Regions from separate parts of the Flintibacter sp. HCN-6482 genome, predicted to be linked through region 2. Evidence: a T-box and tRNA genes for the amino acid it is inferred to sense, from the RefSeq annotation. Region 2 holds a T-box; the other holds one or more tRNA genes.
The links. A T-box is a leader RNA that pairs with one kind of tRNA and senses whether it is charged. The one in region 2 lies ahead of ileS (isoleucine--tRNA ligase), so its partner is inferred to be a tRNA-Ile.
Positions count from the first base shown of each region.

Region 1: it has a tRNA-Ile gene. The T-box ahead of ileS (isoleucine--tRNA ligase) is inferred to sense a tRNA for this amino acid. The anticodon was not compared.

Region 1 covers NZ_JBBKBK010000007.1:109-5,530, forward strand. The annotation lists tRNA gene WKS99_RS13325 (tRNA-Lys) at 1-46, opposite strand, end outside; rRNA gene WKS99_RS13330 (23S ribosomal RNA) at 134-2,976, opposite strand; tRNA gene WKS99_RS13335 (tRNA-Ala) at 3,234-3,309, opposite strand; tRNA gene WKS99_RS13340 (tRNA-Ile) at 3,335-3,411, opposite strand; rRNA gene WKS99_RS13345 (16S ribosomal RNA) at 3,535-5,065, opposite strand; partial or broken gene WKS99_RS13350 (hypothetical protein) at 5,394-5,422, opposite strand, start outside.
Region 2 covers NZ_JBBKBK010000003.1:137,392-144,363, reverse strand. The annotation lists gene argB (acetylglutamate kinase) at 1-432, shown strand, start outside; gene WKS99_RS10290 (ribbon-helix-helix domain-containing protein) at 447-617, opposite strand; gene WKS99_RS10285 (hypothetical protein) at 751-903, shown strand; gene WKS99_RS10280 (glycosyltransferase family 2 protein) at 984-2,012, opposite strand; gene glf (UDP-galactopyranose mutase) at 2,108-3,271, opposite strand; T-box leader at 3,452-3,707, shown strand; gene ileS (isoleucine--tRNA ligase) at 4,024-6,801, shown strand.

The DNA.
Region 1 (5,422 bases), on a different contig from region 2:
CCCACTGATTAAGAGTCAGTTGCTCTACCAACTGAGCTAAAGGCGCATTTTGCGCTTTTGCCTGCACCCTGAAAACCGAACAGTGAAGCCGCATTCCTTGCTTACAAGCGCCTGCATTCTATTCTTAACCTTTTAGGTCAAGCCCTCGGCTTATTAGTATCGGTCAGCTCAACACCTCACAGTGCTTACACCTCCGACCTATCAACGACATAGTCTACGTCGAGCCTTACTCCATAAAGGATGAGAGATCTAATCTTAGGGGGAGTTTCACGCTTAGATGCTTTCAGCGTTTATCTCGTCCAGACGTAGCTACCCAGCTGTGCCCTTGGCAGGACAACTGGTGCACCAGAGGTCTGTCCATCCCGGTCCTCTCGTACTAAGGACAGCTCCCTTCAAATCTCTTACGCCCGCAACAGATAGGGACCGAACTGTCTCACGACGTTCTGAACCCAGCTCGCGTGCCACTTTAATCGGCGAACAGCCGAACCCTTGGGACCGAATTCAGCCCCAGGATGTGACGAGCCGACATCGAGGTGCCAAACCTCCCCGTCGCTGTGGACGCTTGGGGGAGATCAGCCTGTTATCCCCAGGGTAGCTTTTATCCGTTGAGCGACGGCACTTCCACTTGCATACCGCCGGATCACTAACTCCAACTTTCGTTACTGCTCCACCCGTCGGTGTCGCAGTTAGGCTCGTTTATGCGTTTACACTCAATGCACGATTTCCGTCCGTGCTGAACGAACCTTTGAGCGCCTCCGTTACCTTTTAGGAGGCGACCGCCCCAGTCAAACTGCCCACCTAACAGTGTCCCCCGACCGGATTCACGGCCGCAGGTTAGAAAACCAGTAAATCAAGGGTGGTATCCCAAGGGTGGCTCCACCTGAGCTGACGCCCAAGCTTCCAAGCCTCCCACCTATCCTGTACATGATTTACCAATCCTCAGTATTAAGCTACAGTAAAGCTCCATGGGGTCTTTCCGTCTAGTTGCGGGTAACCGGCATCTTCACCGGTACTACAATTTCGCCGGGTGGGCTGTTGAGACAGCGCCCAAATCGTTACGCCATTCGTGCGGGTCAGAACTTACCTGACAAGGAATTTCGCTACCTTAGGACCGTTATAGTTACGGCCGCCGTTTACTGGGGCTTCAATTCAAACCTTCGCTTGCGCTAAGCTCTCCTCTTAACCTTCCAGCACCGGGCAGGCGTCAGCCCATATACGTCATCTTTCGATTTAGCATAGACCTGTGTTTTTGGTAAACAGTCGCTTGGGCCTATTCTCTGCGGCTCCCCTTAGGGAGCTCCCCTTATCCCGAAGTTACGGGGTAATTTTGCCGAGTTCCTTAACAACCCTTCTCCCGTTGGCCTTAGGATTCTCTCCTCATCTACCTGTGTCGGTTTGCGGTACGGGCACCTTAGCATACACCAGAACTTTTCTCGCCTCGTTATTCTCCGACTTCCCTACTTGATTTCGGTCCCTTTCGCCCGGGTCAACCAACGCCCGGGTTCGGATAGCTCCAAGTGTCCTTCTGGTTTAAGTTTCGGTGGCTACGGAATTTCAACCGTATGTGCATCGACTACGCCTTTCGGCCTCGCCTTAGCTCCCGGCTTACCTTGGGCGGACGAACCTTCCCCAAGAAACCTTAGATTTTCGGCCATTATGATTCCCACATAATTCTCGCTACTCATTCCGGCATTCTCACTCGAATAAAGTCCACCGCTGCTTCCGCTACGACTTCACCCCTTATTCGACGCTCCCCTACCACTGCATTAGATGCAATCCCAAGCTTCGGTTATACGCTTAGCCCCGTTACATTTTCCGCGCAGAGTCACTCGACCAGTGAGCTATTACGCACTCTTTTAATGAGTGGCTGCTTCTAAGCCAACATCCTGGTTGTTTTCGCAACTCCACATCGTTTTCCACTTAGCGTATATTTGGGACCTTAGCTGTGGGTCTGGGCTGTTTCCCTTTTGACCACGAGACTTATCTCACGTAGTCTGACTGCTAGTCATCAATTATCCGGCATTCAGAGTTTGATAGGGTTCAGTAACTTTATCAGCCCCTAGCCCATTCAGTGCTTTACCTCCGGTAATCTAAACTAACGCTAGCCCTAAAGCTATTTCGGGGAGAACCAGCTATCTCCAAGTTCGATTAGAATTTCTCCGCTATCCACAAGTCATCCGCCACCATTGCAACGGGGGTCGGTTCGGTCCTCCATGGGGTTTTACCCCCACTTCAACCTGCTCATGGATAGGTCACCTGGTTTCGGGTCTATTGCACGCGACTTTATACGCCCTATTCAGACTCGCTCTCGCTTCGCCTCCGGTGCTGAACACCTTAAGCTTGCCACGTACAATAACTCGCCGGACCGTTCTACAAAAAGTACCTCATCACACTTTAACGTGCTTTGAGTGCTTGTAAGCACAAGGTTTCAGGTTCTCTTTCACTCCCCTCCCGGGGTCCTTTTCACCTTTCCCTCACGGTACTGCTCCTCTATCGGTCATCAAGTAGTATTTAGGGTTGGAGGGTGGTCCCCCCAGTTTCCCACAGGGTTTCACGTGTCCTGCGGTACTCTGGATTCTGACTAAATCGACTCAGCTTTCGCTTACGGGACTATCACCCGCTGTGGTCGGCCTTCCCATACCGTTCAGCTAGCCTATCAATCCGTTGTGTCAGTCCACAACCCCGAAGGATAAATCCTTCGGTTTGCCCTCTTCCGCGTTCGCTCGCCACTACTTGCGGAATCTCTGTTGATTTCTCTTCCTCGCCCTACTTAGATGTTTCAGTTCAGGCGGTTCCCCGCCTACGCCTATTTGATTCAACGCAGGCTGACAGAGTATTGCTCTGCCGGGTTTCCCCATTCGGAAATCCTGGGATATAACGCTTATGTGCAGCTCCCCCAGGCTTATCGCAGCTTGTCACGTCCTTCATCGGCTCTTGATGCCAAGGCATTCCCCTTGCGCTCTTATTAGCTTGACCTTCGTAGAACAACCTTTTCAAGCTGTTCTCTTGGTTCTATAAGAATTATGCAGGCCTCAGATTCAGTTTCATTGTAGTATTTGTTACCCTTTTAATTCCTTAAAAAGTCCACAAATTTTACTTTGTTACCTCTCTGTTGCTTGCTCGCAATTTCTTGCTTGCTTCACTGTTCAGTTTTCAAGGTGCAGTTCTCCGACCCTTTTCAAGGTCAGATCGAAATGCTCACCCTCTTGGGTAAACACTTCGATTTGATCTTGTGGTGGAGGTTATCGGACTCGAACCGGTGACCCCCTGCTTGCAAAGCAGGTGCTCTACCAACTGAGCTAAACCCCCTTATCCGGGTGCCCTCAGCTTTTGGTGGTGGGCCCAAGTGGACTCGAACCACCGACCTCACGATTATCAGTCGTGCGCTCTAGCCAGCTGAGCTATGGGCCCGTGAGCCCCCACCGCTCCCCTTACGGCGTGCGCCCTCTAAATTAAACAACGTGACCCCTACTTTGCACAGACGTCTGACCTTAGGACGTTACAAAAACCTATCGGCTTTTGAACTCTCCTTAGAAAGGAGGTGATCCAGCCGCACCTTCCGATACGGCTACCTTGTTACGACTTCACCCCAATTATCGAACCCACCTTCGGCCGCGCCCCCCTTGCGGTTAGGCTACGGACTTCGGGTGTTCCCGACTCTCATGGTGTGACGGGCGGTGTGTACAAGGCCCGGGAACGTATTCACCGCGGCATGCTGATCCGCGATTACTAGCGATTCCAACTTCATACAGGCGAGTTGCAGCCTGCAATCCGAACTGGGATGGCTTTTAGGGGTTTGCTCCACCTCGCGGTCTTGCTTCCCTCTGTTGACCACCATTGTAGTACGTGTGTGGCCCAGGACATAAGGGGCATGATGATTTGACGTCGTCCCCACCTTCCTCCGTTTTGTCAACGGCAGTCTCGCTAGAGTGCTCTTGCGTAGCAACTAACAATAAGGGTTGCGCTCGTTGCGGGACTTAACCCAACATCTCACGACACGAGCTGACGACAACCATGCACCACCTGTCACCGGCGCTTCCGAAGAAGAAGGTGTATCTCTACACCGGTCACCGGGATGTCAAGCCCTGGTAAGGTTCTTCGCGTTGCTTCGAATTAAACCACATACTCCACCGCTTGTGCGGGCCCCCGTCAATTCCTTTGAGTTTCAACCTTGCGATCGTACTCCCCAGGTGGGATACTTATTGTGTTAACTGCGGCACGGAGGGGGTCAGACCCCCCACACCTAGTATCCATCGTTTACAGCGTGGACTACCAGGGTATCTAATCCTGTTTGCTCCCCACGCTTTCGCGCCTCAGCGTCAGTTGCTGTCCAGCAGACCGCCTTCGCCACTGGTGTTCCTCCTAATATCTACGCATTTCACCGCTACACTAGGAATTCCGTCTGCCTCTCCAGTACTCAAGAACTACAGTTTCAAATGCAGGCCACAGGTTGAGCCCATGGTTTTCACATCTGACTTGCAGTCCCGCCTACACGCCCTTTACACCCAGTAAATCCGGATAACGCTCGCCACCTACGTATTACCGCGGCTGCTGGCACGTAGTTAGCCGTGGCTTATTCCTCAGGTACCGTCACTTGCTTCGTCCCTGAGAAAAGAAGTTTACAACCCGAAAGCCTTCTTCCTTCACGCGGCGTTGCTGGGTCAGGCTTGCGCCCATTGCCCAATATTCCCCACTGCTGCCTCCCGTAGGAGTCTGGGCCGTGTCTCAGTCCCAATGTGGCCGGCCAACCTCTCAGTCCGGCTACTGATCGTCGCCTTGGTGGGCCGTTACCCCGCCAACCAGCTAATCAGACGCGAGTCCATCTCAGAGCGATAAATCTTTGGCAGTCAGAGCCATGCGACCCAACTGCATCATGCGGTATTAGCAGATGTTTCCACCTGTTATTCCCCACTCCAAGGCAGGTTACTCACGCGTTACTCACCCGTCCGCCACTAAGTAACTCACTCCATTGGACGAATCCTCTGTCATGAGCACTCCGTTCGACTTGCATGTGTTAAGCACGCCGCCAGCGTTCATCCTGAGCCAGGATCAAACTCTCAATAAAATGGTATTTAAAGAACCGAAGTCCCTCAAATCATATTATTGAAACTTTTCCAAGCTTCAAAGAAATTTACGGTCATCCGTTTCAAGCTTCGCTTGTCTTCGAACAACCAAATCCATATCTGGTGCTTTTCGTTTGTCACGTTGTTTAATTTACAAGGTACACGCCGCTCCGTGCGGCGGGTTTTTATCTTACCACATTCAGTTCGCTTTGTCAAGAACTTTTTTCGAGCTTTTTCAAACTCTTTTGTTCCCTCATTCGCCGCTCCCTTAGTGGCTTGCTGCTGCCCTCGCGGACAGCTTGATTAGGTTACCACACTTCATTGCCTTTGTCAAGCACTTTTTTTCGCCAGTTTCAAAC
Region 2 (6,972 bases):
CGGGTGGGAAGCATCACCCGTGTAGACCCCAGAGTGCTGACCACCCTGCTGGATGGGGATTTTGTGCCCGTGGTCTCTCCCATCGCCCTGGGAGAAGACGGCGACGGCCTGAACTGCAACGCTGACGACGCCGCCCGGGCGGTGGCCGAGGCTCTGGGGGCGGAGAGCCTGGTTTTTCTCACCGACGTGGGGGGCATCCTGATCGACAGCCACAACAGCAAGACCGCCGTGGACCACATGGACGTCAAGCGGGCGGAGGAGCTCATCGACACGGGCCTCATCGCCGGGGGCATGGTGCCCAAGGTGCGGGGCTGCGTCCACGCCATTCGGGCCGGAGTGGGCCAGGTGTCCATTTTGGACGGCCGGGTGGAACACTCCCTGCTGCTCCATATGCTGGGCCAGCGGGCCTCTGGAACGACGATTACAGGATAAACAAAAAGGATGGCCTACTCGGCCATCCTTTTTTCATATTTTTTCAACAGGTCCTCCACAGCCTCGTCAATCAGGCGGGATTTGGGGACCCTTGTCTTTTTAGACAGCTTGTCAAAGGGCTCTACCAGCTCATTGGCAAGGGATGTGATGAGTTTTTTTCGATTGACCAATACTGCTTCTCCCATAATCGCATCACCTATGTACTATATAGTTACTATCTACTGTCATTAGGGTAACAGTAATTTTTTTCACCGTCAAGTAGTGTCCATATATTGACTTCATGGTAACTATATGGTATCGTTTGCTTGAGGTGATACTATGGAACAATCATGCAAAACTGTATCTGTCCGAATGTCCCAGGAGCTCTACACCGCCTTGAAGGATCTGGCGGACCGGGACTGCCGCTCTGTCCCCAGCTACATCCGAAAGCTCCTGCGGGAACACATCCGCCGGCTTCCACCAGAGGAGTGAAGGCGCAGGGCGCGGGGGAGAGGACTGCCCCATATTGCCGGCGGGGCCGCCCATGACAGCCATGGGCGGCCCCGCGCTCTTTAATTGAACTTATAAATCTTCCGGGCCAGCCGGTAGAGCCCCACCGACAGCCGCCGCCCCTGGTAGCCGGGGAAGGCGGTAAAGGCGGAGACCGCCCGGTACTTCATCTTGTGGTACACCGCGCTGTCCACCGTCCGCAGGTACTCCCACAGCTGGGTCCGCTTACCCAGTGCTTCGGGGGAATTGTCGATAATCAGGAAAATGGAGGAAATAGCCATCATCATGGCCAGGTAGTTGAACATATAGCGGCCCAGCTTCTTGTGCTGGGCGCTGACCTGGCGCAGATCGTGGGAGCCAATCATGTGATAGGTGACCCGCAGCTGCTGGTCCACCCGTGTGACCATCACCTTCTCGTTGACCGACTGGTCCGCCCGACCGATAAAGTAGCGGTACAGGTCCACATCCATGTAGTACATATTCTTCACCGCCGGCAGGGGCTGATAGACAAAGATATTGTCCACATAGAAGGTGTGTTTGGGCAGCTCCAGCCCGCAGTCCCGCAGCAGCTGGGTGCGGTAGATGACGCTGTGCATCAGCAGATACTGGGAGGGACGGAACCGCCCGATCTGCTCCCAGCCAAAGACCCGGCCCACGGGAAATACGTTCCGGTAGTTCACTACCTTTTGGGTGTTGTCCTCCACATGCTCATAGACATAGTTGGCGATCATCATATCGATGGGCTTTTCGTCCCGCTGGAACTGCCGCAGCTTGTCCAGCACCTTTTTCAGCGCGTCCACGTCCACCCAGTCGTCCGAGTCCACTACTTTATAGTAGACGCCCTGGGCGTTTCGGATGCCCTGGTTGACTCCCTCTCCATGGCCGCCGTTCTCCTGGTGGATGGCCCGGACAATACCGGGATACCGCTCCTGGTAACGGTCACAGATGGCCGGGGTCTCATCCTTGGTGGAGCCGTCGTCCACCAGGATGATCTCAATATCGTCCCCTCCCTGGAGCAGTGTGTCCACACAGTGCTCCATATAGGCCGCCGAGTTATAGCAGGGGACCGCGAAAGTAATGAGCTTTTCCATGTCTTTCTCTCCCATTGTACGTGGATTTCCTCAGCAGGAACCAAGTTCCCGCCGCGCTTTTAGCCTCTCAGTCGCCCCGCCGGGCTCCGAATTGGCTAGAGTTTTTCTGCCAGCTCCAGTGCTTTCCCGGCAATCGCGTCCATGTTATAGTATTTGTATTCGGCCAGACGGCCCAGCAGATGGAGGTTGGAGAACCGGTCCGCCTCCGCCCTGTATTTCGCGTATAGGGCGTTGTTCTCCGGGTTGATGATCGCATAATAGGGGATCTCGCCCCTCTCCCCGGTATACGCCTTGGAATATTCCTTTACAATCGTAGTCACGCCGGGCGCCGCCTGGCCGGTCAGGTGTTTGAACTCAGTGATGCGGGTAAAGTCCTCGTCCACTGTGTAATTGACTGTGCCGTACCCCTGGAAGTCGTCCTGCTCCAGCGTTTCGAAGGCAAAATCCAGCGTGCGGTAGGGGAGGGGGCCGAACCGGAAGCCAAACAGCTCGTCCGCCTGGCCGGTGTAGATAACCTGGCCGTCAAAGGGGGCGCCGTCTACCTTCAGTGTGTTACCGGACAGGTCCAACCGACCCAAGGCGTCCGTCCCCAGCTCCACGGTGATGCTGGGATGGTCCAGCATCCTTTCAAACATGGGGGTATAGCCCTCCAAAGGCATCCCCTGGTATGTATCCTGAAAATAGCGGTCGTCCCTGGACAGGAACACGGGCACCCGGGCGGTGGTATTTGGGTCAATGTCCTCCGGCCTCTGGCCCCACTGCTTCATGGTGTAGTGGACAAAGACGTGCTCGTACACATAATCCGCCAGGGCGGCGATTGACGGGTCCTGATTTTGCCGCAGTTCCAGAATGGTGACCTTTTTCTCCGCTCCATAGGCGGCGGTCAGCTTATCCCCCAGCCGTCTCCCCTCCTCCGGACCGAAGGCCGTTTCCAGGGAGGTCAGGTTGAAGGGCACCGGATAGGTTATCCGTCCGCCCCGGCCGTCCGGGATATTGGCCACCACCCGGTGCTGGTAGTCCCGCCACCGGGTGAACCGGGAAAGCCAGTCAAAGACCTGTTTGTCATTGGTGTGGAAGATATGGGGGCCGTATTGGTGGATCAGCACCCCCGCCTGGTCCGGACGGTCATAGGCATTGCCGCCAATGTGGTCCCTCCGCTCCAGCACCAGGACCCGTTTCCCCTGATCCGCCAAAGCGCGGGCGGCCACGGCGCCGGCATAGCCCGCTCCCACGGCCAGAACGTCAAATTTCTCCTCCAAGCTCGATCCCACCTCATTTTCCGGCCTGCTGGCCGTTATAGATGTTCCTTTGTATCATATCACACTTTCCCGGAAAAGGAAATTAAAATTCCTTGAAGATTGGATAAAATAAGCGTAATATGCTGTTCCATCCCCCTTGACATTCCCCGAAAAAGCAGATAAGATATCAACTGCATATAGAAACACGCGATGAAAAGGACGAGTATCCACCCCTGAATGGTACAGAGAGCCGCCGGTCCGGTGCGAGGCGGACAGGAGGGGGAGGGGAAAATCACCTTGGAGCAGAGGGCCGAACCGGGAAGCGCTGTGAGATCAGGCTTCCCTGACAGTAAGCGCCTCCGGACGCCCCCGTTACCAGGCAGGCTTGAGTGGCCGTGGTCTTTTCCCACGGCAAGAAGAGTGGTACCGCAGAGGATGTTTCGCCTTTGTCTCTTTCGGGGGACAGAGGCGTTTTCTTTTTTGAAAGGAGCGGCTTCTATGAACTGCCCCCAATGTGGACGCCCTATGGAGGAGGGGACGATGCACACCTAAAAATACCCCTTCTGGACTCAACAGGAATTACGGTTTTTCCGCGGTCCGACGGACGTGGTGGAGCTGGGGCCCCACGGTGACGATACCACCAGTATGTTTACCCGGGACCCGTTTCCCCAATTTCCCCATACGATGCTCTGCCGGCACTGCGGCTTAGTCACATTCCCATGTAATCTGATAGAAAAGTCTAAAAAAGACCTGAAATAGGAGGAAGCAAACCAATGGACTACAACAAGACCATCAACCTGCCCAAGACCGATTTCCCCATGCGGGCCGGACTGCCCGCCCGGGAGCCCGGTATGCTGGAGGGCTGGGAGAAGCTGGACCTGTATCACGAGCTGCTGAAGAAGAACGAGGGCAAGCCCCTGTTCTCCCTTCATGACGGCCCTCCCTTCTCCAACGGCAATCTGCACATGGGCCACGCTCTGAACAAGTCCATCAAGGACTTCATGGTCCGGGCCGCGGCCATGCGGGGCCGCTACACCCCCTATATCCCCGGCTGGGACAACCACGGTATGCCCATCGAGTCCGCTATCATCAAGGAGCAGAAACTCAACCGCAAGCAGATGAGCGTCCCCGAATTCCGCACCGCCTGTCACGACTACGCCCAGAAGTATGTGAATATCCAGCGGGAGGGCTTTAAGCGGCTGGGCGTGGTGGGGGACTGGGAGAACCCCTACCTTACAATGGACCCCGGCTTCGAGGCAGAGGAGGTCAAGGTTTTTGGCGAGATGTACAAGAAAGGCTACATCTATAAGGGCCTGAAGCCTGTGTACTGGTGCCCCAAGGATGAGACCGCCCTGGCCGAAGCGGAGATCGAGTATCAGGACGACCCCTGTACCACCGTATATGTCAAATTCCAGGTCAGGGACGATTTGGGCAAGCTCAGTCAGTACGGCGATCTGTCCAAAATGTACTTTGTGATCTGGACCACCACCATCTGGACCCTGCCCGGCAACCTGGCCATCGCTGTTCACCCCCGGGAGAGCTATGTGCTGGTAAAGGCGGACAACGGCGAAATGTATATTATGGCCGAGGCCCTGTGCGCCAAGGTGATGAAGATCGGCGGCTTTGAGAATTATGAGATCGTCAAGCAGTTCAAGGGCGCTGACTTTGAGTATATGCTGGCCCAGCATCCCTTCCTGGACAAGACCAGCCAGCTCTGCACCGCCGAGTATGTCACTATGGACTCAGGCACCGGCTGTGTTCACACCGCCCCCGGCTTTGGCGCAGACGACTACGAGACCTGCAAACGCTACAAAATCGAGATGGTGGTGCCCGTGGACGACCGGGGCCGCCACACCGATTACGCTGGAAAATACGCCGGCATGAAGACCGAGGAGTCCAATCCCGTCATTCTGGCCGATATGAAGGAGAGCGGCGCCCTCTTCGCCAGCGAGGACATCGTCCACTCCTACCCCCACTGCTGGCGCTGCAAGAATCCCATCATTTTCCGGGCTACCCCCCAGTGGTTCTGCTCTGTAGACGCCTTCAAGGAGCAGGCCGTGGCCGCCTGCGACAACGTGCGGTGGATCCCTGGCTGGGGCATTGACCGGATGAAGTCCATGATTCGGGAGCGGGCCGACTGGTGCATCAGCCGCCAGCGCCGCTGGGGTCTGCCCATCCCCGTGTTCTACTGTCAGGACTGCGGCAAGCCCATCTGCAACGACGACACCATCTCCGCCGTGTCCAAGCTCTTTGGTGAGAAGGGCTCTAACGCCTGGTACGAGATGGAGGCCGCTGACATTCTGCCTGCCGGCTTCTCCTGTCCCCACTGTGGGAGCAAAGCAGGCTTTACCAAGGAGGAGGACACTCTGGACGGGTGGTTCGACTCCGGCTCCACCCACTACGCCTCCATGAAGAAGGACCAGGGCTTCTGGCCCGCCACCGTCTATATGGAGGGCCTGGACCAGTACCGGGGATGGTTCCAGTCCAGCCTGCTCACCGCCGTGGGCGCTCTGGGCCAGGGCGCTCCCTTTAAGGAGTGCGTCACCCACGGCTGGACCGTGGATGGCGAGGGTAAGGCCATGCACAAATCTTTGGGCAACGGCGTGGACCCCGCCGACATCTTTAAGAAGTACGGCGCCGACCTGATCCGCCTGTGGGCCGGCTCCGCCGACTACCATGTGGACGTGCGCTGCTCGGACAATATCTTCAAGCAGCTCAGTCAGAATTATCTGAAGTTCCGCAACACCGCCCGCTACTGCCTGGGCAACCTGGATGGGTTTGACCCCAACTGCCTGGTCCAGCCTGGGGAGATGCTGGAGCTGGACCGCTGGGCCGTTACCAAGCTGAACCAGCTCATTGAAAAGTGCTTCGCCGCCTATGATGAGTACGAGTTCCATGTGGTGTCCCACGCCATCAATGACTTCTGCGTGGTGGAGCTGTCCTCCTTCTATCTGGACATCATCAAGGACCGGCTGTACTGCGAGGGCAAGGACAGCCTGGAGCGCCGCTCCGCCCAGACCGCCCTGTTCCTTATCCTGGACACCATGACCAAGCTGTTTGCCCCCATCCTGGCCTTCACCTGCGACGAGATCTGGCTGGCCATGCCCCACCGGGCGGAGGACGACGGCCGGAACGTGCTTCTCAACGAGATGAACAAGCCCTTTGCCGACTATGCCCTCACCCAGGAGCAGATGGCCCAGTGGGATAAAATCATTGCCGTCCGGGACGCGGTCAACGTCGCTCTGGAGGCAGCCCGGAACGGGAAGAAGATCGGTAAGAGCCTAGAGGCCGACGTGGCCCTCACCGTCCCGTCCGAGGACGCCTTCCTGGCCGAGATGGACAGCGCCCTCCTGGCCGACCTGTTCATCGTTTCCCAGGTGGAGATCACGGTGGGCGGCGAGCTGGCTGTCTCTGTGTCCGAGGCCGCCGGTCAGAAGTGTGAGCGCTGCTGGAAGCACCATCCCCTGGTGGGTGCCGATATGGCTCATCCCACACTCTGCCCCAGATGCGCAGGCGTCATCGCAAAGTCTACCTCTTTTGAGGCGCTTTAACAGCCACCCCCTCTCGATTCGTTCTCCTGCGCCGCACCTTCAAATAATGATCGCTTCACGCAGGAAGCGCAATGGAACTGGAAAGAAAAAAGTTGCCTGGACGGATGTCCAGGCAACTTTTTTCTTTTGTCCATGAGTCTATTCCGCCCAAGTCGTACTCTCCCCTCAGGA